DNA from 3 places in the Shewanella sp. SW24 genome. Region 1 is predicted to be linked to each of the others. Evidence: predicted binding sites of a transcription regulator. Region 1 holds the regulator's gene; each other region holds the start of a gene.

What was found. The regulator sigma-54, encoded in region 1, starts transcription at its own class of promoters, with help from an activator protein. The targets are predictions, from matches to a motif close to GTTGGCACGNNNNTNGNNT.
Region 2: the regulator sigma-54 is predicted to act here: its motif matches at 6,050-6,068, upstream of flhA (flagellar biosynthesis protein FlhA).
Region 3: the regulator sigma-54 is predicted to act here: its motif matches at 1,906-1,924, upstream of L5M17_RS15805 (flagellar hook-length control protein FliK).

What each region holds. Positions count from the first base shown of each region.
Region 1 covers NZ_JAKKSH010000008.1:57,716-65,474, reverse strand. The annotation lists gene L5M17_RS08590 (KpsF/GutQ family sugar-phosphate isomerase) at 248-1,225, shown strand; gene kdsC (3-deoxy-manno-octulosonate-8-phosphatase KdsC) at 1,225-1,776, shown strand; gene lptC (LPS export ABC transporter periplasmic protein LptC) at 1,773-2,333, shown strand; gene lptA (lipopolysaccharide transport periplasmic protein LptA) at 2,320-2,874, shown strand; gene lptB (LPS export ABC transporter ATP-binding protein) at 2,871-3,602, shown strand; gene L5M17_RS08565 (RNA polymerase factor sigma-54) at 3,710-5,188, shown strand; gene hpf (ribosome hibernation promoting factor) at 5,217-5,504, shown strand; gene ptsN (PTS IIA-like nitrogen regulatory protein PtsN) at 5,507-5,950, shown strand; gene rapZ (RNase adapter RapZ) at 5,947-6,801, shown strand; gene L5M17_RS08545 (HPr family phosphocarrier protein) at 6,788-7,063, shown strand; gene mgtE (magnesium transporter) at 7,314-7,759, shown strand, end outside.
Region 2 covers NZ_JAKKSH010000020.1:19,845-27,603, reverse strand. The annotation lists gene L5M17_RS15875 (protein phosphatase CheZ) at 1-483, opposite strand, end outside; gene cheY (chemotaxis response regulator CheY) at 497-880, opposite strand; gene L5M17_RS15865 (RNA polymerase sigma factor FliA) at 928-1,641, opposite strand; gene L5M17_RS15860 (MinD/ParA family protein) at 1,634-2,515, opposite strand; gene flhF (flagellar biosynthesis protein FlhF) at 2,520-3,902, opposite strand; gene flhA (flagellar biosynthesis protein FlhA) at 3,914-6,013, opposite strand; gene flhB (flagellar biosynthesis protein FlhB) at 6,122-7,252, opposite strand; gene fliR (flagellar biosynthetic protein FliR) at 7,271-7,759, opposite strand, start outside.
Region 3 covers NZ_JAKKSH010000020.1:8,428-16,186, reverse strand. The annotation lists gene fliL (flagellar basal body-associated protein FliL) at 1-130, opposite strand, end outside; gene L5M17_RS15805 (flagellar hook-length control protein FliK) at 215-1,813, opposite strand; gene fliJ (flagellar export protein FliJ) at 2,056-2,502, opposite strand; gene fliI (flagellar protein export ATPase FliI) at 2,532-3,869, opposite strand; gene fliH (flagellar assembly protein FliH) at 3,838-4,833, opposite strand; gene fliG (flagellar motor switch protein FliG) at 4,820-5,872, opposite strand; gene fliF (flagellar basal-body MS-ring/collar protein FliF) at 5,865-7,547, opposite strand; gene fliE (flagellar hook-basal body complex protein FliE) at 7,593-7,759, opposite strand, start outside.

The sequences.
Region 1 (7,759 bases):
TAAACACGTTATTGTGCATGAATAGCTAACGCAGCTGAACTTGACGAGTCGGATCAATCGCTCTAGCCTGCCGCAATTGTTTTGCTGTTTTCGGTAATTAACCACAGCAATACATAAGCTAAATTGTCTGAAAACAAACTAATACTTGGCAGAAAGCCTATTACATATCATCTTTATCGCGTACCAAATTGTGCTATTCCAATCCCATCAATGGGGCGACAAAGACAATGCAAAAAGAGAGATAGACATGGTAGACAAATCACAACTGCGCCAATGGGGTTGTAAAGTTATCGACATTGAAAAGTCAGCCCTAGACAATCTTTATCAATATGTTGATTCGGCTGAATTTGCAGAAGCTTGCGAGTTGATCCTCAACTGCACAGGCAAAGTGATTGTCATGGGAATGGGCAAATCGGGCCATATCGGCAATAAGATTTCTGCCACCCTCGCCAGCACAGGAACGCCCGCATTTTTTGTGCATCCGGGTGAAGCCAGCCACGGCGATCTGGGTGTATTGGCCGATAACGATGTGATTTTAGCGATTTCAAATTCTGGTGAGTCGAGTGAAATCCTCACCTTAATGCCGGTCATCCAACGTATGGGCGTGCCTGTTATTGCGGTAACGGGTAAACCCGAATCGAATATGGCGCGATTATCTAAAGTGCATTTATGTATCGAAGTCCCAGAAGAGGCTTGCCCACTTGGACTTGCCCCAACGTCGAGCACTACCGCGACCTTAGTGATGGGCGATGCCATCGCCATTGCGCTACTACAAGCGAAAGGCTTTACCCGTGATGATTTTGCAATGTCCCATCCTGGCGGTGCTTTAGGACGCAAGTTATTGTTAAAAGTCTGCGATGTCATGCACAGCGGTGATGACTTACCGCTCGTTAACCACGATATTTGCATCACAGAAGCTCTGTACGAAATCTCCAAGAAAGGCTTAGGCATGACGGCGATTATCGATGATCAGCGCAAGCTGGTTGGTATCTTCACCGACGGTGATTTACGCCGCGTTATTGATGCCGAAGTGAATTTACGCACGACGCCCATTGCCGATGTGATGACCCGTAACTGCGTCACGATCACGGATAATGTATTGGCCGCCCAAGCACTGCAAGTGATGGACTCAAAAAATATCAACGGATTAATTGTTATCGATAAAGATCGCCATCCTATCGGCGCTCTTAACATGCTCGATATGGTAAAAGCAGGAGTCATTTAATGCCACAGCAAGGATTTTACGGCCCAATCAGTGATGATGTGTGGCAACGCGCGCAAAAGATTAAACTGTTAATCTGTGACGTCGATGGGGTGTTTTCCGACGGCCGTATTTACTTGAGTAATAGCGGCGAAGAGCTCAAAGCTTTCCATACCCGCGACGGCTATGGCGTGCGATCACTACTCACCAGCGGTTTCAACCTCGCCGTGATCACAGGACGTCAATCCAAAATCGTTGAAAACCGTATGACAGCCCTTGGTGTTACCCATATTTACCAAGGCGTAGACAATAAGTTCGAGCCCTATGAAGCATTGCTCGCACTTTATGGTGTCACCCCAGAAGAAGTGGCTTATATCGGTGATGATATTGTCGATCTCCCCGTGATGAATGTCGTCGGTTTAGCGGTCAGTGTTGCTGACGGCCACCCCTATGTACGCCAACACGCCCATTTTGTGACTATGCTCAATGGTGGCCACGGTGCACTGCGTGAACTCACAGATCTGTTACTCCTAAGTCAAAATAAATTCACTTCGGCCCATGGAATGAGTATATGAGTCGTGTGACACTCGCGATTATCGCTTTTTTTGGAACCGCACTAGCGCTTTACTGGCAGGTCCAGAACAAACACAGCGGTGATTCCGATAACAGAGTAAAAGATCAAAATACCCCAGATTTCATCGTTGAAGATCTGCGCAGTGTTGAGTTCAATGAGCAAGGACTAGTGAATAGCCGTGTGACGGCGAAACACATGGAACATTATGATTCAACGAATCAAACTTTCTTTACTCAACCTGTTTATCTTGTTTATCCAGACCAAGGTAAAGCACAATGGCAGCTCAGGGCTGATCAGGGCAAGCTAAACAAGGAAACTGGCAAGGTTGTATTAGAAAATAATGTTATTATCGATGCCATTAGCCCAGAAGAACCGATTCAGACCTTGTCCACCAGTTATCTGGAACTCGATCTCAACACTATGATAATGACCTCTGACCGTACCATTTACGTCACAGGGAAAGATTTTAATATTCAAGGCCAAGGCCTTTATGCCGACCTCAACGCGCAAGAAGTGCAATTGACCAGTCAGGTAGTAGGAACATATGAAGCAAAATAACGTATTACTTGCCAGCCTAATGCTAATTATGAGCATGAGTGCTTTCGCGAAAGTGGGCGACTTAAAGCAAGAAGTCAAAATTAAAGCTGTGAGCCAAACTGCGGATATCAAAAACAACCAGATCATCTTCTTTGGTCCAGTTGAAGTTACCCAAGGCTCAATAAAAATCCAAGCAAATGAACTGCGTGCATTTTCCGCTGAAGGTGAAAATAGCAAAACTTTGGTCGCCACAGGCAACCCTGCTACGTATAGCCAAATATTAGACGATGGTCGCCCAGCATCGGCAAGCGCGAAAGAAATTCGTTACGATATGGCAAGCCGCACCTTAACACTGAAAGGTATGGCGTCATTAGATCAAGCAGGTAGCCAAGTTACAGGCAATTTAATCCGCTATAACATGATTCAACAGAAATTGATGGCCGAGAGTACTGGCAGTGGTGACGATCGCGTGATCACTATTATTCAGCCTGAAAACTATCAAGATGATGCTAAATCAGACGCTCCGGCGGATAAACCTGTAAAAAAGCAGGACTCTAAATGACCCAAATCACCTTAAGAGCACAAAATCTGGCAAAAAGTTACAAGAGTCGCCAAGTGGTTAAAGACGTCAGTCTGACGGTAAAAACCGGTCAAGTCGTTGGCCTACTCGGTCCAAACGGTGCCGGTAAAACCACGACCTTTTACATGGTTGTCGGGCTAGTGAAGAGCGATAAGGGGCATATCTTTATCGACGATGATGATTTAACCGCAGATCCTATGCATCTGCGTGCCCGCAAAGGCATAGGTTACTTACCGCAGGAAGCCAGTATCTTTCGTAAGCTAACTGTTCATGACAACATCATGGCCGTACTGCAAACTCGTAAAGAACTTAAAAACGAAGAACGAGAAGAAGAACTAGAACATCTGCTCGAAGAGTTTCATATCACCCACATCCGTGACAGCCAAGGCATGTCATTGTCGGGTGGCGAACGTCGTCGCGTCGAAATTGCGCGGGCTTTAGCCGCTAATCCTAAGTTCATTTTGCTCGATGAACCGTTTGCCGGCGTCGATCCTATTTCGGTTATCGACATCAAGAAGATTATCGAACAACTCAAAAGTCGCGGCCTTGGCGTACTGATCACAGACCATAATGTCCGCGAGACATTAGATGTATGTGAACATGCTTATATTGTGAGTCACGGAAACCTGATTGCCGAAGGAACTCCAGCAGAGATCTTAGACAATCAGCAAGTTAGGGCTGTGTACTTAGGTGAACAATTCAGGCTATAGTTAATCGAGCGAAGCCAATGGAGGCAATTTATACCGCCATTGGGCTTCACTCAAGATAATAATAAGCGACCTCATCTAACAATAATAACGTAGGGATCAGCGGTAACATGAAAGCGTCACTCCAGCTCAAACTGGGTCAACAGTTAACCATGACGCCACAACTACAACAGGCTATACGTCTGTTGCAACTGTCGTCACTGGAACTGCAGCAAGAGATCCAGCAAGCATTAGATTCTAATCCCCTTCTCGAGCTGGAAGAGGATCAATTCGACGCCACTAAAAACCCTGTAAACCAAACGCTATCCGATACGGATTTCAGTGAATCTAGCACTCTGCCACCAGAAAAAGACAGCTCCACCATAGACACGGCAGAGTCGCTAACCAAAGAATCCATGCCCGATGAGCTCCCCATGGACACCACATGGGATGAAGTGTTTACCGCCTCCCCAAACTCAGGCCCCGGCGGCAGTCGTGAAGACGATATGCCCTTCCAAGGCGAGACCAGTGAAGGTTTGTACGAACACTTAGAATGGCAAAAAAACCTCACGCCGTTTTCTGAAACCGATTTAGCCATTGCCACCGCCATTATTGATGCCATCGACGATCAGGGCTATCTCACCCAAAGCACTGAAGAAATTCTCGAAGCCATGGGCAATCCTGAAGTTGAGCTTGACGAAGTCGAAGCCGTACTCAAGCGTATTCAGCATTTTGATCCCATAGGCGTTGCCGCCCGCGATTTAAGTGAATGCCTGTTGATCCAACTGTCGCATTTCGCCGCTGATACTCCCAACCTAGAAAACGCCCGTATGCTGATCAAAGATCATTTAGATCTGATCGCCGCCCGAGACTTTAGGTTATTGATGCGTAAGACTAAATTAAAAGAGGATGAATTAAGGGATGGTATAGCACTTATCCAAACTCTCAATCCTCGCCCAGGTTTGTTGATCACACCCAATAATGACGAATACGTTATCCCAGATGTGTCTGTGTCGAAGAAAAATGGCCGCTGGGTCGTTGAGCTTAATCCTGACTGCATGCCCAAAATCAATGTAAATCAACATTATGCTTCTATGGCACGCAGCACAAAAAACCAAGCCGATAGCCAATTTATTCGCGGCCATCTGCAAGAGGCTAAATGGTTTATTAAGAGTCTAGAAAGCCGTAACGACACTTTGCTTAAAGTTGCTAATTGCATAGTGCAATATCAGCAAGGTTTCTTTGAGTATGGTGAAGAAGCCATGAAGCCTATGGTGCTTAACGATATTGCTGAAGCGGTAGAAATGCATGAGTCCACCATCTCACGGGTCACAACTCAAAAATACATGCATACCCCTAAGGGACTTTTTGAACTAAAATACTTCTTCTCTAGCCACGTCGGTACTGACGATGGTGGTGAGTGCTCATCCACAGCAATCAGAGCCTTTATAAAGAAACTGGTGGCAGCGGAAAACCAGAAAAAACCATTAAGCGATAGTAAGATGGCACAACTTCTGGCAGAACAAGGGATCAACGTAGCCCGCAGAACCATTGCGAAGTACCGAGAGGCTATGCTTATTCCACCTTCTAATCAGCGTAAAAGTTTATAACCTACAGTGGATATCGGAGGACGTTTCTATGCAAATAAACCTAAGTGGGCACCATATCGAAATTACCGAATCGTTACGTGCATATGTAGAAGAAAAGTTTTCAAAACTTGAACGCCATTTCGAACAGATCAATAATGTGCACGTTGTGCTCAATGTTGAGAAAATGCAACAGATTGCTGAAGCGAGAATAAACCTCATAGGTGGTGAAGTTTTTGCTACTTCAGAGCATGCTGACATGTATGCCGCTATAGACGCCCTGATTGACAAGCTTGACCGTCAGGTTATTAAACACAAAGAGAAGTTAACAAAACACTAATAATGGAACTTTGTACCATACTGCGGCCGGAGTGCACTACCTGCGCCACTCCGGGCAGCAAGAAAAAGGTACTGGAACTCATCAGCGACTTAGTCGCTGCCCAGTACCCGACCCTCTCATCTCAAGAGATATTCGAAAGCCTAGTGGCGCGCGAAAAGATGGGGAGCACAGGTATAGGTAACGGCATCGCCATTCCACATGGTCGACTAGCCGATATAGATCAGCCCATTGCCATACTAATTAAGTGTGAAGAGCCGATAGCATTTGATGCTATCGATAAGCAACCTGTTGATATTTTATTTGCACTACTGGTGCCTGCAGACCAATGTCAGCAGCACTTAAGTACCTTGTCTTGCATGGCCGAAAAGCTGAGCGACAAGCAAATATTAAAGCAATTACGCAAGACGCATGATGAAACGGAACTCTATCAGGTAATCACTGGATGAAACTGGTCATAGTGTCGGGCCGCTCAGGCTCAGGCAAATCTGTCGCCCTTAGGGTACTCGAAGATCTCGGCTATTATTGTGTCGATAACCTTCCCTTGCCATTGATTGGCAGTTTGCTTGAGCAACTCAAAGGCAGTAACGATCTCGTCGCCATCAGTGTCGACGTGCGTAACATGCCTGAGCAGGATAAGGTCTTAGTAAAACAACTCGCTAGCCTACCTCCAGATACTGAGTTAACGAGCTTCTTCCTTAACTCCAGCGATAAAATTCTGCTCAAGCGTTACAGCGAAACCCGCCGTTTGCATCCTTTGTCGAAGAGCCGAGTGTCTTTGCAAGAAGCGATAAAGCTGGAGGGGAAACTGCTCGAGCCTATGTCAAAACTGGTCGATCACTACATAGATACGTCGAATCTGAATATCTATGATTTAAGCGACCAAGTCAGACAAATTCTCCTTGGTAGTGTCGATAAAGAACTCGTGATCAACTTCGAGTCCTTTGGCTTTAAGCACGGAATGCCCACCGAAGCAGACTTTATGTTCGATGTACGCTTTCTGCCCAATCCCCACTGGGAGTTGGCGCTGCGGCCATTGACTGGCTTAGATGAACCCGTGGCTGAATTCTTAAATCGCCAACCACTGGTCAATAAGTTCATCTGGCAAATCGAAAATTTACTGGAGACTTGGCTGCCGCACCTCGAGCGTAACAATCGCAGTTATTTAACTGTGGCCATTGGCTGCACAGGTGGACAGCACAGATCGGTTTACGTCGCAGAGCAATTGGCCAAACGCTTTAGTAACGGTAAACATAAAGTGTATGCCCGTCATCGAGAGCTCAACAATGCCAAAGCTTGAACGTCAGATAACCATCTGTAATAAGCTCGGTTTACATGCCCGTGCCGCCACTAAGTTGGTGGTACTGGCTTCCGAGTTTGATGCGACCATCACCTTAATCCAAGGCGATAAACAAGCATCGGCCGCCAGTGTGCTTGGCTTACTGATGCTTGAAACTGGCATGGGTAAGACCATCAAGCTTATCGCCGAAGGCCCAGATGCAGAGCCGGCTCTCGATGCCATTTGTGCCTTAATCGACGCTAAGTTTGACGAAGCCTGTTAGTTTCACTTCACACTAAGCACTTCATCGTTAGTTTCACTTCATGTCTAGTTTAAAAAACTTGCCATTCACACATGGCAAAACATTTGTCGCTCGACGATACAAGCCACAGGCGATTACACTAGCGGTCATTGCGCTGGCGCTGGCCTTACCTTAGCCGTCTTAATCTGTGTCATCGACTGACGCTTAGTCACCGTAAAATCCTAGCCCAACACTAAGATCTCAAACCAATTTGCCGCACAATGGAGGACAAATGCCCGTAGATAATGCAGAAAACGATCACACCGGACATAGTCTTGACCAGTTAAACCAAGCGCTTAGCAGCGGCATGTTCGTACACGTGCGCAATATGCTGCAAAAAATGGCCGCCTCAGATATCGCGCTGATCTTAGAATCATCACCGCCAAGTGCCAGACAAGTACTGTGGCAGCTCATCGATCAGGAACAAATAGGCGACATACTCGATGAGTTGAGTGAAGAACTCAAAGACCCACTGATCCGTAGCATGAGCCCTGAGCGAGTCGCGAAAGCGACAGCAAGCATGGACACCGACGATCTCGCCTATATTCTGCGAAGTCTTCCCGACGCCGTTTACAAACAAGTGTTGCAGTCGATGACGGAGCAAAATCGCCTGAGGGTAGAACAAGCCCTATCTTATCCAGATGAGACCGCCGGCAGCTTGATGAATACAGATACAGT
Region 2 (7,759 bases), on a different contig from region 1:
ATTAAGCAATTCACGTAATCGAGTCGAGTCATTTGCACTACGAGACATAAGGTCTTGTACATCGTGACAAAGGCCCTTAAATTCAGTCAGCGCTATCTCGCGTCGCATTAATCTGTCCCAAGATGGCATGACATTTTGAATATTTACAGTCACGGCATTAGCCAAAGGTAAACATTCTTCAACCGCATCCATGGTTTTATTTGCAGCTTGTTCGGTCATGTCAATAACGTAATTTAAACGTTGCTTGGCATCGGGGATCTCTGTATTGGCTAATTCAGCAAGACGATTATCAACTTGAAAATCCATCAGCGCACTATGAAGTTGCCGAGTTAATTTACCTACTTCTTCGAATAATTCTCGTTGCAGTGGAGCAGCAAGCTCCCGAAATAAATCATCTGCCTGACTTTGCTCACCTGCACTTAATAATTCAACTAAATGCTGAGCTTGCTCGAGCGTGATGAGCCCTGATGTTTGTGACTTCATAGCTCATCCTTGCTCAAGCGAGTCGTTCGAATATTTTATCTAACTTCTCTTTCAGCGTTGCAGCGGTAAAAGGCTTAACCACATAACCATTCACTCCCGCTTGAGCGGCAGCAATAATCTGTTCACGTTTTGCTTCAGCAGTTACCATTAATACGGGTAAATGCTTTAGCGAATCATCAGCGCGAATTGCTTTTAACAGATCGATTCCTTGCATACCAGGCATATTCCAATCTGTAACAACAAAATCAAAATCCCCCTTTTGCAACATCGGCAGGGCTGTTGAGCCATCGTCTGCTTCTTGGGTGTTATTAAACCCCAAGTCTCGCAACAAGTTCTTGATGATACGCCTCATTGTCGAAAAATCGTCAACAATGAGAATCTTCATATTCTTGTCCAAGGTTTCCTCCGGTGAGCTGACATTCTGTGCTCGATTAATAATTATACTTATGTCCAGTGCTTGAGTTTAGCTTTTAATCGCAACATTGCCTGACTTAATATCTGGCTAACCCGCGATTCACTGACTTCAAGAATGGCGCCAATCTCTTTTAAATTCAATGCTTCATCGTAGTACAGGGATAACACTAATGCATCTCTTTCAGGCAATAATTTAATTGCCTCAACCAGAGCAGAATGAAATTGGTTCTCAGCTAATGCTTCAAATGAATCATCATCGGACCGATCACTCACTGTAAGTATATCCTGAGATACGCCTAAATCTTCTATCCCTATGATTTTTCCGACAGAAACATCGTTAAGAATATGATGGTACTCATCGAGCGTCATATCAAGTTTTTCTGCAATTTCTGTGTCGCGTGCATCACGGCCCAGTTCTTGCTCTAACTCATCAATAGCGTGTGCAACCTTACGATTGTTACGATGAACGGAACGAGGGACCCAGTCGCCACGACGAATTTCATCTAACATGGCTCCACGTATGCGTATGCCGGCGAAGGTTTCAAATTTCGCACCTTTGCCACCATCAAACTTGGATGATGCTTCTAGTAACCCCATCATCCCAGCTTGGAGTAAATCATCTAACTGCACAGATGCAGGTAGTCTGGCGAGTAAATGATGCGCAATTCTTTTAACCAACGGAGCATACTGTTCAACGATCGACGATTTATTGTCTAAACAAGTATACGCAGCGGCTTTATTCACTCGTTTTTTCCTCTTGAAAATCTGGTCGTTGTACTAAACGCTCAACGAAAAACTCCAAATGCCCACCAGGTTGCTGCGGCACAGGCCAGCTCAAAATTTTATTTGCCAATCCTTGATACGCAATTGCAGCTGGTGATTTAGGATAAGCTTCAACCACCAATTTTTGTTTACGAACTGATTTACGTAAGTTTTCGTCAAATGGAATCGTGGCGACTAATTCAAGTGCAACATCTAAAAATCTGTCGGTCACTTTACTGAGTTTAGCAAATAATTCCATACCTTCGCGTAAACTACGCACCATATTGGCAACTATTTTAAAACGGAACACGCCATGCTCACGGCTGAGAATTTTAATCAGGGCGTAGGCATCGGTAATAGAAGTAGGTTCATCACAAACAACGACTAGCACATCCTGCGAAGCACGTGAGAAACTGAGCACCATATCCGAGATCCCAGCCGCTGTATCTACGACTAGAATATCAAACTGAGTCCGCATCTCGCTAAATGCTCGGATTAATCCAGCATGTTGTGCAGGGCTTAATTCCACCATCCCCTGTGTTCCTGAGGTGGCTGGAACTATGCCTATCCCCTTTGGACCACGCACGATAATATCGTCAAGCTCTGCATCACCAGAGAGCACGTGAGAGAGGTTACGCTCGGCACGAATACCCAGCATGACGTCGACGTTTGCTAAGCCAAGGTCAGCGTCAAGTACCAAGACACGCTTGCCTTTTTCGGCTAATGCCACAGCAGTATTAATAGAAACGCTGGTTTTACCCACGCCTCCTTTGCCACCTGTGACCGCGATTACTTTCACTTTTTCGTTATAGGGTTGATTCATCATACGTAAACCACTTGCTTGATCCAGGGTCATAAATCTACTCAAATGCACAGGCCATATTATCTGACCACGCTGTGTCTTGTAATGATTGTTGTTCTGTACTATCTAACGCTGCGAGTGCCTGCTGGGCTAAATCTAGGGTATCCGCAACTTTCATATCTTCAGGAACTCTTTGTCCATCAGTAATATAACTTAATGGTAATCCGTTTTGGATCAACACACTTAATGCCCCTGCTAACGACACAGATTCATCGAGTTTTGTGAGAACGACACCAGATAGGGGAATGCGTTTAAAATGATTGACTGCATCTTGCAGCACACGGCGCTGCCCTGTCGCAGACAGTACCAGATAACTGCGGATAGGTATCCTGCTATTTGCAGTTAAATTATCAAGTTGCTGGTAAAGGCGCATATCTCGCTGTCCCATGCCAGCCGTATCTATCAATACTAGCTTGCGATTCCTAAACTGATAGAGAATTTGTTCTAATTCATTTAGATCATGAGCTTGCTTTACTGGACAGCCCATTATTTTGCCATAAGTTGCTAATTGCTCATAGGCTCCGATGCGATAATGATCTGTGGTAATTAAAGCAACATGTTCAGCACCATGATGTGCCGCAAAACGGGCAGCAAGTTTAGCTAATGACGTTGTTTTACCAACCCCAGTAGGACCAACTAATGCAACCACTCCGCCCTGCTTAACAATGTCATCGCCCTGATTATCAAGCATATTCGCAAGACTTTGTGGTAATGCTCTGACTAATTCAGCTGGCGTATAATGCTGGCTCAGCGCGGCTAATTTATTCGCAACCGCAGGGGAGAATTCAGCCTCAAGCAATTTGGCTTCGAGCATAGCACCGACGGGATCGATGCGTTTTTTATGTTCCGTCATCAAGGAGGATACTTGATGTGTCAGTAAATTACGCAGTGATGCTAATTCATCACGCATAGCCTCAATATCAGCACTTTGTTTCTGTGATGTTTGTGGCTTTTTATCAAACGAGGAAGGTGCTTCACGATGTTCTGGTTTCACAGCAGTAGGGGCTTGTAAGCCCTTAGCCCATGCTGGTAACTCGGCATCAACTTGCTGATGTGACATTTGTTGATTCAAACGGCTTTGCTGCTTCTCAAGTAAGGCTTGTAATGAGTCTGCTGGTGCGGCTGGCTTAGCGCGAGTTTCTACACGAACTGGCTGCTTAGCACCTAGGGACACGAGATCGTCGCTCACGTCCATAAAGGTCGGTGCTGGCGCAGTGGCTGCAGTTTTCGCTTTAGGTTCGTCATAGTCAACGGCAGCGACAATTTCGATGCCACCGTTCACTTTTTTATTTGACATAATGACGGCATCTGAGCCGAGTGTTTCTTTCACTTGGGCCAGTGCGGCGCGCATGTCTTTGGCAAAAAATCGTTTAATCTTCACTTATGCGTCCTCTACTGGCCGACTGCAGATACGATACGTATTTGCTTCTCATCAGGTATTTCTTGATATGAAATGACTCTGAGATTAGGAATAGTATGTTTAACAAAGCGTGACAGCGTCGCGCGTAACATACCTGACGTCAACAATATGGCGGGTTGTCCGACCATTTCTTGCTTCTGAGCCGCATCGGCAAGGGACTGCTGCATGCGTTCTGCAAGACCGGGTTCAATATTAGGACCATCACCACCGGTTGCTTGCATTGACTGATGCAACATCTGTTCCAACTCTGGCGCCAAAGTAATGACGGGGATTTCGAGCTCTGGGCCTGAGATTTCCTGAACTATCATACGTTTCAAAGCGATACGTACAGCGGCAGTCAAGACTTCAGTGTCATTACTCTTAGTGCCATATTCTAACAAAGTTTGCACTATAGTACGCAAGTCTCTAACTGAAACCCCTTCATTTAATAGGTTCTGCATCACTTTTACGACATGTCCTAGTGGCATGATATCTGGAATAAACCCATCAACCAGCTTAGGTGAGTGTTTTGCAAGCATATCCATCAGTTGTTGCACTTCTTCGTAGCCTAACAACTTAGCAGCATTATTTGTGAGTAATTGACTAATATGAGTTGCAACAACCGTCGCAGCATCGACGACGGTATAACCTAGTGTTTGTGCGTGCTCACGTAACTCAGGGGCGATCCATACAGCTTCCAGACCAAAGGCGGGGTCGCGCGTTTCGATACCATCGAGTTTGCCATAGACTTGACCAGGGTTGATCGCCAATTCGCAATCATGACGAATATCTGCCTCTCCGACGACGACGCCCATTAATGAAATGCGATACGCATTAGGCGATAAATCTAAGTTATCGCGAATATGCACCGCGGGCACTAAGAAGCCTAGTTCCTGAGACAACTTTTTACGCACGCCTTTAATGCGGCTTAGTAACTCGCCACCTTGACCCTTGTCTACCAGAGGGATCAAACGATATCCAACCTCAAGACCAATAGTATCAACATGATGTACATCGTCCCAACCTAGCTCTTTAGGCTCTTTATCTTGTCTTTCTATTGGACCCGATTTCACTTGTTCTAGCGCTTTAAGACGTTTGTTTTCATTTCGTTTATAAACAAAATAAGCTGCACCAGCAGTCATAAAGGCAAAGCTTAAAAACGCCATGTGCGGCATACCAGGAACAATACCCATGACAAACAGGACTCCGGCGGCGATACCCAATGACTTATGACTGTCAAACATCTGACTCATCATCATTTGGCCCATATCACCTGACTCGTTTTGACGAGTCACCATCAAGGCTGCGGCGATTGACAATAATAGACCAGGGATCTGCGCCACTAAACCATCACCGATAGTCAGTAAGGTATAAATTTCAACCGCTTCAGAGAAACTTAAGCCATGCTGCACAATCCCTATGATGAAACCACCTACGATGTTGATCACTAAGATCATGATACCGGCAATCGCATCCCCTTTAACGAATTTGGACGCACCGTCCATCGCACCATAGAAATCGGCTTCACGGGTCACTTCGGCACGGCGTATTCTCGCTTGGTCTTGATTTAAGGTTCCAGCATTTAAGTCAGCATCGATTGCCATTTGCTTACCAGGCATAGCATCCAAGGTAAAGCGGGCACTGACTTCTGCGATACGACCTGCACCTTTAGTCACCACCGCAAAGTTGATGATAATCAAAATGATAAATACCACTAGACCAACGGCATAGTTACCACCGATCACCACAGAACCGAAGGCTTCAATCACCTTACCTGCGGCATCACCGCCATTATGACCCTCGAGTAAAACCACACGAGTAGAGGCAACGTTAAGCGCAAGACGTAATAATGTCGCCACTAGCAGGACACTTGGGAAAGCAGCAAAATCCAACGGTCTATCAGTATAAATTGCGACTAATAATACGATGAGCGCTAAGGCGATGTTGAATGAAAAGAGTATGTCTAATAGAAATGGAGGGATAGGTAAAACTATCATGGCCAATGCTGCGAGTACGAGTATAGGAGTGCCTATACCTTTAAACGTGCTCAAGCGCATTTGTTTTACTTGACCTAAGGTCGCTCTAACATCCATTCATATTTACCTAAACTTTGACGTATGACAGCATGAAAGCAAAAAATACGCCAATAGCGTATTGGCCTGCAATAATATCACGACTTCAAAGAATTTTTAGCTTAGGTCTTAATATTTTAACTCATCGGGAATGGGTTGATTAAGCGGGATTGGGATAGGCTTGCGACCTCGACCTTTTTGGTACTGGCGCAACTGAAATACATAAGCCAAAATCTGTGCCACGGCGGTAAACAACCCTTCAGGGATTTGTTGATCTAACTTAGTCGTATGGTATATAGCTCTTGCTAATGGCGGGGCAGAGACGATTGTCACATTATGGGCCCTTGCTATCTCACGAATTTTAAATGCGACATCATCGACACCTTTGGCAACAACGAAAGGCGCGACTGAACGCTGCACGTCATATTTAATTGCTACCGCAAAATGCTCTGGGTTAACAACTATTACATCGGCATTGGGTACTTCGGCCATCATTCGACGTTGAGCCAACTCGCGTTGCATCTGCCGTACTCGCCCTTTAACTTCAGGCTTCCCTTCAGTATCTTTATACTCATCTTTTACTTCTTGTTTGGTCATCTTAAGTTGTTTGTTGTGATTCCAAAGTTGAAATGGCACATCTATGACAACAATAAACAAAATCGAGGAACATAACAGGATAAACATCCAAACCAACAAATCTAATGCATGGTAAACATTACCAGGAAGATGGTCGCTAGACAGCAACATGATGTCATTGAAATAGAAGCTTAATAAAAAATAAGCAGAAAACGCTACTACCGAAAATTTAGCAATGCCTTTGGTGAGTTCAACCAAAGCCTGCACGCCAAACATGCGTTTAAAACCAGCAAGGGGACTCATTTTACTGGCTTTTGGCATCATAGCTTGGGCCGAAAAATTGATCCCTCCAAGAGAGACGTTACCAATAAACGCAACAACCACAATCAGTAGCATAATTTTAGCCATGGGCCAGGCTATTTCACTCGCAACAACACCCCACACTTTGAACATTTCATTAGTATCAAAAATTTGCGCCCTATCCATGGTAAATACAATTTCAAACACCCGAGTTAGGCTAATGGCCAAACTTGGGCCTAGCATATAAAACCCACATGCCGCCGAAATCAATACCGCTGCAGTGCCGAGTTCTTTCGAACGTGCAATTTGTCCTTTTTCTCGCGCCTGTTCTAAACGCCTCCCCGTGGGTTCCTCTGTACGTTCGCCACTTGATTCTTCAGCCATGGGCTTCTCCTAATCCCATCATATCAAGCCATCAGCGTTACATTGGAGCGCTAACATATCGCAAAGCAACACTTGAGCCGTCGACCATACTTCATCGAAGTGTGCCATTACCGGTGTTAGGGTTAACCACAGAATAAACAGTCCACCAATCATAGTGATCGGAAAACCAATAGAGAAAATATTCAATTGCGGTGCGGCGCGGGTCATGACCCCGAAGGACAAGTTGACTAATAACAAGGCGATAATCGCAGATATCGACATAGTGAGTGCCGCACCAAACATATACGACCCCCAATCAGCCAGTGATCGATAACTTGTGAGTGTTAAGCCTTGATTAGAAATTGGCAAAGTTTCAAAGCTTGCCACTAGCATACGGATCATCAAAAGATGGCCGTCCACAGCTAAGAAAATCAATGTCGCCAATAAAAGGAAAAAGTTACCAATAACGGGTGTTTGTTGGCCAGAACCTGGGTCAACCATAGAGGCAAAGCCTAAACTGGTCTGCAT
Region 3 (7,759 bases), on a different contig from region 1:
CCATAAAGAACCAGACGCCGCCACCGATTAACAGCGCGACTAAAACGCCTACACCAGCAAAAATAAATAGTTTCTTCTTACTCTTAGGCTCTTCAGTACTTTCAAGTTCTAACGATTCTTCCTTAGCCATCACTATTCTCTTTAATTTAGGCGGAAACTCATTACAGTTTTATTTGAAACGTAATTATGTCAGTCATTGCTATAGGTTACCTGCTTAAGCGTAATAATCTATACCTGAAGTTACACTAATCGCTTGATTTAAACCTAAATGTAACTCTTCTGCCGAGATTTCATCCATGTCTGCCGCATTTGAACTGCCGCCATCACCGAAACTACCTTCACGACGCTCACCTTGATCGCCTTGAGAAACATGGCTGTCAGCCAACTGCATCCCTTGCTCTTGCAATAACTCACGTAATCTTGGCATAGCTTGTTCAACCAGATCGCGCGTTTGCGGCTGAGTAACATGAAACTGTACTTGGGTTTGGTCGCCATGCACTTGGATCTTTACCAACATATGTCCAAGTTCAGGTGGATCGAGCCGGATTTCCGCATGTTGGATGCCTTGACTCACCATAGTAATCAATTGCTGCTTCATCACAGGTGAAAATCGTTGGATCATCTCCTGCATTTGGTTTTGCTGTTCTACTCCTTGACGCAATGACAACTGAACTTGCATGGTTTCTTGGCGATTTAATTGTGACATCGAGAGTGTCTGTATGGATGATGTCGACTTAAGTTCTGAGAAAGTATTACTATCATCCATAAAACTTTCGTCTCTGGGAATATCCATCGCAACCGTTAATTTAGCATCTTTCAGTAATAGGTTAGCAGCCAAATCGGAATTGGGACTCCCATCAAGATCACTTTCTGTTACAGATGTTGTATCTAATGGTTCAGATGAAGTTGAAGAGCCTAAGGTATTCAGGTCGAAAGTATTTCCCGAGGTCGCGATATTAGCCGTATTGAGACTATTCACTGTAGAGCTACTAGTCGTTGCTTTTGCCGCAGTGTTGGTTACCGACTTTATCGTTGCACTGTTCGCTAAGCCCGCTTGATTAATCACAGCATTAAGTGTGACCTCATTCTCAACTAAAGACTCATCTATACTCACCCCGACTTCAGTGGCAGAGACAAGCTCAGTGTCTTCTAAAGGTAATTCTAAAGCGTCATCGGTCAAATTTGGATCAATCACAGCATCACTATCTGCTGACGCTTCAAGTATATTTGGGTCTATGGGAAGAATATGCACGAGTGACTTATCAGTCAAAGAAGATGGTTTCACGTCATCTGCGATTGAAATTGCTGCCATATCTGGGCTAGTAGAAACTAACTTTTGTAATTCAGCAGAAAAACCCGCTTCATCTATATCTGATGCCAGTTCAATCTCAGCAGAAACAGTAGATGCCAATGCTGAGCCGGTTAATAACGCTGATGAAGTATCAATATTTTCTCCACCAGTCATTTCGGTCATATCTTCTTCAGCATTTAAAAATGCTAGCGGCAAACTATCTCCATCTGATGCCGTTTTCTTCATATCATTTGCCATGCTAATTTGGGCAAAAATGAGATTTACGTCGGCGTCATCAGTTGATATATCGTCATCTTTTACTTTATCAGCAGAGGTAACCTGCACAGTATCATCAGTGTTAGCAATGGTTTTTTTAGACGCAGAAATAGAAAATGAGCTAGCGGTGACTGACGCAAGTGTAGATGAAAAGTCTTCATTATTAGACTCTTGGGAAGATGTCTTAGCGGAATTGGCCGCAGAGTTGCCTGTTTTACTTAACAGGATATTGGTCATTTGTTGCATAAGTGCTCCCAAACATCACCCAGCAAAAAAAGAAAATGGCTAGGTAGAAACGTCAATTAAACACTGCGGTTGCAGGGTCATGGACTAAATCAAAGCAAATAAGATGCCAAAACATCAGGTTTTACGACAGCATATCGAAAAGAATTAACACTGAGAGGTGCCGAATTGATGCTTATGCCATCAATACAAAAAAACTAAAGAGCCTATCCGGCTAGCGAGCAGTAAAGATGCCTATCATTTCACTAACGTTGATGACGGCGATAAAATTGCTGGGAAGCAAATTCATCGGTCATTTTTTGCTCCCTTTTTTGTTCAACCACTTGACGCTTCTTCTCTTTACTGGCTAAGAGTAATTCTACTGCCTTACGTTTTTTTTGCTTTTCCAACCAATGTTGTTGTCGATATTCTTTTTGCTTTTCACCGTCGGCTACGACGCGATTTTGCTGGATAATTGCGTCATCGATCTGACGAATAAAACGGTGAAACTGGTGATAGTGACTAGCACTGATAGCTTGACCTTGCTGTGATTGCATTTGCTTCATGTATTCTAAGCGATAGTTATTCAGAGCACTGAGTTGATTCAACCGTTTTTGACACTCTAATTGCGCAGATTTTAACAATAATGCCGCTTGTTCTTCGGCATCATTGGCAAGCTTTAACACTAACAACAAGGGATCGGCGTTAGCCATACTAGACCTCGATTAATTCGATGACGCCATTATTTGCACTGTGCAGCAAGTTGCCCAAGCATGACTTGGCTATCGGCAAAGCTAAATGCATCACGCATGGTTTGTCGCAAAAAAGCATTCATTGCTGGCTGCAGTCGTATCGCATTATCAATGCGAGGATCACTTCCTTGGGCATAGGCCCCAATAGAAATCAAATCTCGATTTTGCTGATATAAAGAATAAGTTTGTTTCACGCGGCGCATTGCTTCCAAATGTTCATTGGAGATCACCATTGGCGCGACTCGGCTAATAGAAGCTTCAATATCAATCGCAGGATAGTGCCCCGAATCCGCAAGCGAACGTGACAAGACAATGTGGCCATCGAGGATCGCCCGCGAAGCATCGGCAATGGGATCCTGTTGATCGTCTCCTTCCGTCAACACAGTATAAAATGCCGTAATTGAACCTTGCCCTGGGCCACCATTTCCGGCGCGCTCAACTAAACGTGGCAATTTTGCAAACACAGAAGGCGGATAACCTTTAGTCGCAGGCGGTTCACCCACAGCCAAAGCAATTTCACGCTGTGCTTGAGCGTAGCGCGTTAAACTGTCCATAAGCAATAAAACGTTATAGCCTAAATCGCGGAAGTATTCGGCAATACGAGTCGAGGTTTCACAGGCGCGAAGGCGCATCAAAGGCGATGTATCCGCAGGCGCAGCAACAACGACCGAACGCGCTCGACCTTTCTCACCAAGAATTTCCTCAATAAACTCTTTCACTTCCCGGCCACGCTCACCCACTAGCCCAACCACAATAATGTCTGCGGTAGTACCGCGAGTCATCATACCTAAGAGCACACTCTTACCGACACCTGAGCCCGCAAACAAGCCCATACGTTGGCCTTTGCCCACGGTCAGCATAGCGTTGATAGCGCGAACGCCAACGTCCAGCGGTTCAGTAATAGCACGGCGGGATAAGGGATTAATGGCAGCGCTATGTCTTGGCGCTTGTTGGTCGGTTTGCAACGCGCCTAAACCATCTAAAGGCACGCCGTTACCATCGAGTACGCGTCCTAGCAGGGATAAACCAACATTGAGTCCAGTTTGTTCCCCCAAAGGCACAACCCGCGCACCAGGCAATACACCACGTAATTCTTCAATGGGCATTAAATATAATAGTTCGCCATCAAACCCGACCACCTCGGCGATTAACTCGCCCGCCATGGTTTCGATCGAACATAAACTGCCCACAGGCGCACGGCAACCGCTTGCTTCTAAGGTTAAGCCGACAACACGCACCAGTTGACCACTGGCCACAGCGCGAAATGGCGGCACCTTACCCTGATGATGATTAAGTCTATTCAGCAGTTGATGTTGGCGATTTTGCATCTGATTTTGCCTCTAATTGCTCACCTGTGTTTGAGGCAGATTGTATATCCTCAGCATGTTGAGAAACCGTATCGACAACCTGATCATCAAGCTCTGATCCCACAGCCTCAGAAGCAGCAACGTGTTTAGCGGTATCTTCAACCTCTATCGCCTCTTGCAATTGACGCTGCTTGTCACTTAAGTGAGCATGTTGGTTCCGTAAAGACTCAAACACAGCATCAATACGCGATGCGAGGGTCAAATCGACTAAAGAACGATGACTACTGAGAATACAGTCACCTGGGCTTAAGGAAGGGTCAACTTCAAGTTCCCACTTACTGCGGGTCAATTGAGCGCTGGAATAAAGTTGTTCGACTAAAATAACATCGTCAGGATGCAAGCGGATTGTGACTGTTTGTTCTTTTATCGGCAGTGATTCTATACCTAAGCGCAATGCCGAAAGCACTTGTTCTGGATGAGTTTTTAATTCGTGGCCAATGACAGATTTCGCTAATGTCATACTCAGGTTCAGTAGCGAAAGTTCAATATCGCCATCGAGCAATTGCAATGGTTTTTCAAATTGAGCTAATAAGGTTTCAAAACGCGAGAGCAATATTTTTGCTTGGGCTAAACCGGTTTCTAATCCTTGCTCATGCCCTTGGGCGAGCCCTTCAGTATGGCCCTGCTCTAACCCTTCTAAACGCCCTTTTTCTAGCCCTTGCTCATACCCTTGCTGCTTACCCTCGCTAAAGCCTTCTTCTTCGGCTTGGGCGCGAATGTCTTCAATCTCAGCCATAGTCGGTGGAGAAACACTTTCCACTGTAGTCGACTTAGCGGCTTGATGATTCGAATGGCCGAACAGATTTGAGATAGAATCATCATCGGCTTCAGTCACATCTGGCAGCGCCCAGTGACTAAATTCGACATCTCCTTCGCTCAAGACCTTATTCAACAATTTATTGTCGCTCGGATTAGAGGAACTCATCGCCACCACCGCCGCCTAACATGATTTCGCCGCTGTCACTTAAGCGACGAGCAATAGACAGGATTTCTTTTTGTGCGACTTCCACTTCACTGATACGGATTGGGCCCATAGCTTCAAGATCATCACGCAATAATTCAGCGGCACGTTTTGACATGTTACCCAATATTTTTTCTTTCAGCTGATCATCTGTGCCTTTGAGCGCCTTCATCAGTACATCTTGCTGCACTTCACGCAACAGGGCTTGAATACCGCGGTCATCGACATCGATTAAGTTTTCAAATACAAACATCAAATCTTGGATTTGCTGCGCCATTTCTTCATCAGACTCGCGCATGGTTTCCATCAACTGGCTTTCGATACCCGTGTCTAAGTAGTTCATTATGTTGGCAGCCGCTTTTAAGCCACCCATTTTCGCGGCCTGGGCGCCACCTTGACCGGCGAACTGTTTCTCCATGATGTCGTTCAACTCTTGCAGTGCGGCAGGCTGTACTTCTTCAAGATTTGCAATACGCATCATCAAGTCTAAGCGGGTATTCTCAGGGAATTGACCAAAAATTTCCGCCGCTTGATCGGGTTCTAAATAGGACAACACAATCGTTTGGATCTGAGGATGTTCATTCTGAATAATGGTCGCCACTTGGCGTGCATCCATCCATTTCAACGAATCCAACCCCTTAGCACCACTGCCCATGATAATCTGTTCAATCAGATTACCCGCTTTATCTTCACCCAGCGCAGCGGTTAAGGCTTTACGGACGAACTCTTCACTGTTGAAACCAATTGAAGAATACTTTTGAATATCATCAAGAAACAGCTTATGTACCCCGATAACTTTTTCCTGACCAAACTCATCCATTGCCGCCATGGCCATACCCACTTTTTGCACTTGCTTCGGCTCTAAGTGTTTTAAAATGGATGCAGCATCAGCCTCACTCAAACTGAGGAGTAAAATAGCGGTCTTTTCAACGCCACTAATATCTTTGATATTAAAGGCAGGTGCGGCCGCAGGAGCCACTTCTTTCGTTTTATTCTCAGCCATTGTCTTGTAACCAGTTTTTCACGACTTGAGTAGAGAGCTCAGGCTCATTCGCCACGAGCGCACGGATAGCTTTAATCATATCATCATCTTTGTGAAGATTAGGGATATGAATTGAGCCATCGTCAGCATAACTGTATTCCGCCTCTTGAGTATTGAGCATCCCTAGCGTATCAGCCGCATATTGGTCCTCAATTTCTGCTAATTCATTACCTAATCTGCCATCCTCAGGCATATTCACACTGTCAGGATAGATCAAGCGTTTCAGCATAGGACGTACCACAGCTAGAATCAGCACCAAAATCACTAGCGCACCAATCCCAAGCTTAATCGCACGCCAAAACCAAGGTTGCTCCCAAAGTTCAGGTGCGGGTAAATCTTCAACCAATTGATCCATAAAGGGAACGGTTACCACTTCCAGCACATCACCCCGTTGTGAACTAAAACCAACCGCGCCTTCAAGCAAACGACGGATATTAGTCAGTTCTTGTTCGGTACGGGCAACACGGGCTACTTGACCATTTTCTCCAGCGGCACCAGGTTTAAAGTCCACCGCGACTGACACACTAATACGGCGCACTGCACCAACTTGCTGGCGGGTATGGCTAATGGTGGTATCTAATTCAAAGTTACGGGTCGCTTCGCGGTGCGAATTACCTGCGGTGACAGACTCGGTCGCTTTAGTCGCATCTTCTGGAATATTTGACTCCATTGGCGGTTGATTGGATAACGCGCCAGGGATCCCACCAGAAGAGCCGCCAGTGGTGTTATTTTCAACGGTCATTTCACTGCGCAGTGCTGGTAAATCAGGGTTAAAACGCTTTGATGTTTGCTCAACAGCAGTAAAATCCATACTGACGTCGACTTGAGAGGTAAAATTATCAGGACCTAGAATTGGCACCAGAATCGATTCAATCTTAGTGCGATATTCAGCTTCTTTTTGCTGTACTAATTCAAGTTCACGGCGAGCCGTCGCAGACGCGCCATCTTGGCTGCCTGAGTTCAATAAACGGCCGTTAGAATCAGTTACCGTCACCCTTGATGGTTCTAAACCTTGTACTGCAGAAGCAACAATATCGACGATAGCATCGACTTCACCTTGACCTAAGCCACCGCGACGGGTATTGATCACCACAGTTGCACTCGGTTTAGAGGCATTGCGGGCGAAGACGTTTTCTTTAGGTAACGCAAGAATGACTTTGGCACGGCTGACACTTTGTAGTTGCTCAATCGCACGGGCGAGGTTTTCTTCTTGGCTATGCTTAAGACGAGCTTGTTCCATGCGTTGGCTGACACCAAAGCCACTGTCTTTATTCAAAAAATCTTGGTTGGCTGCAGGACTGTCGATACCAGCACGGCTCAACATCATTTTGACTTCTTGATATTTATCTTCAGGAACTTTAATAACGTCCACGTCGATTTGGTACTTAACTTTATTTTTATCAAGTACATCTAGCACTTGAACCATTTCCTGAGTTTCCATTTTACCCAATGGACGATACTCTGGCTCCTGCGCCCACAGCATGACAAATACCGCCAAGGCTAAACAAATCGCTAAGGCTAAAATCATAGTCACTTGGCGCATCATATCGACACCACCAAGATTTCCCATCATTCCTGACTTATGTTCTTGCTGGACACCTTGGTCAGCTAAACCGGAATTGGATCCGACAATCATTTCTGTACTCACGATTCGTACCTGCTAATTGGGTTATTCACTGGCCTAGACAGGCATGCTCATTATTTCTTTGTAGGCTTCGACAAGCTTATTACGCACTTGCACTGTCGCCTCGAAAGCGACACTCGCTTTCTCACGGGCAATCACAGTGTCCGATAAAGAAACGGTAGTATCACCCATCTCTAAACGTGTCGCGAGGTTTGACGATGCAG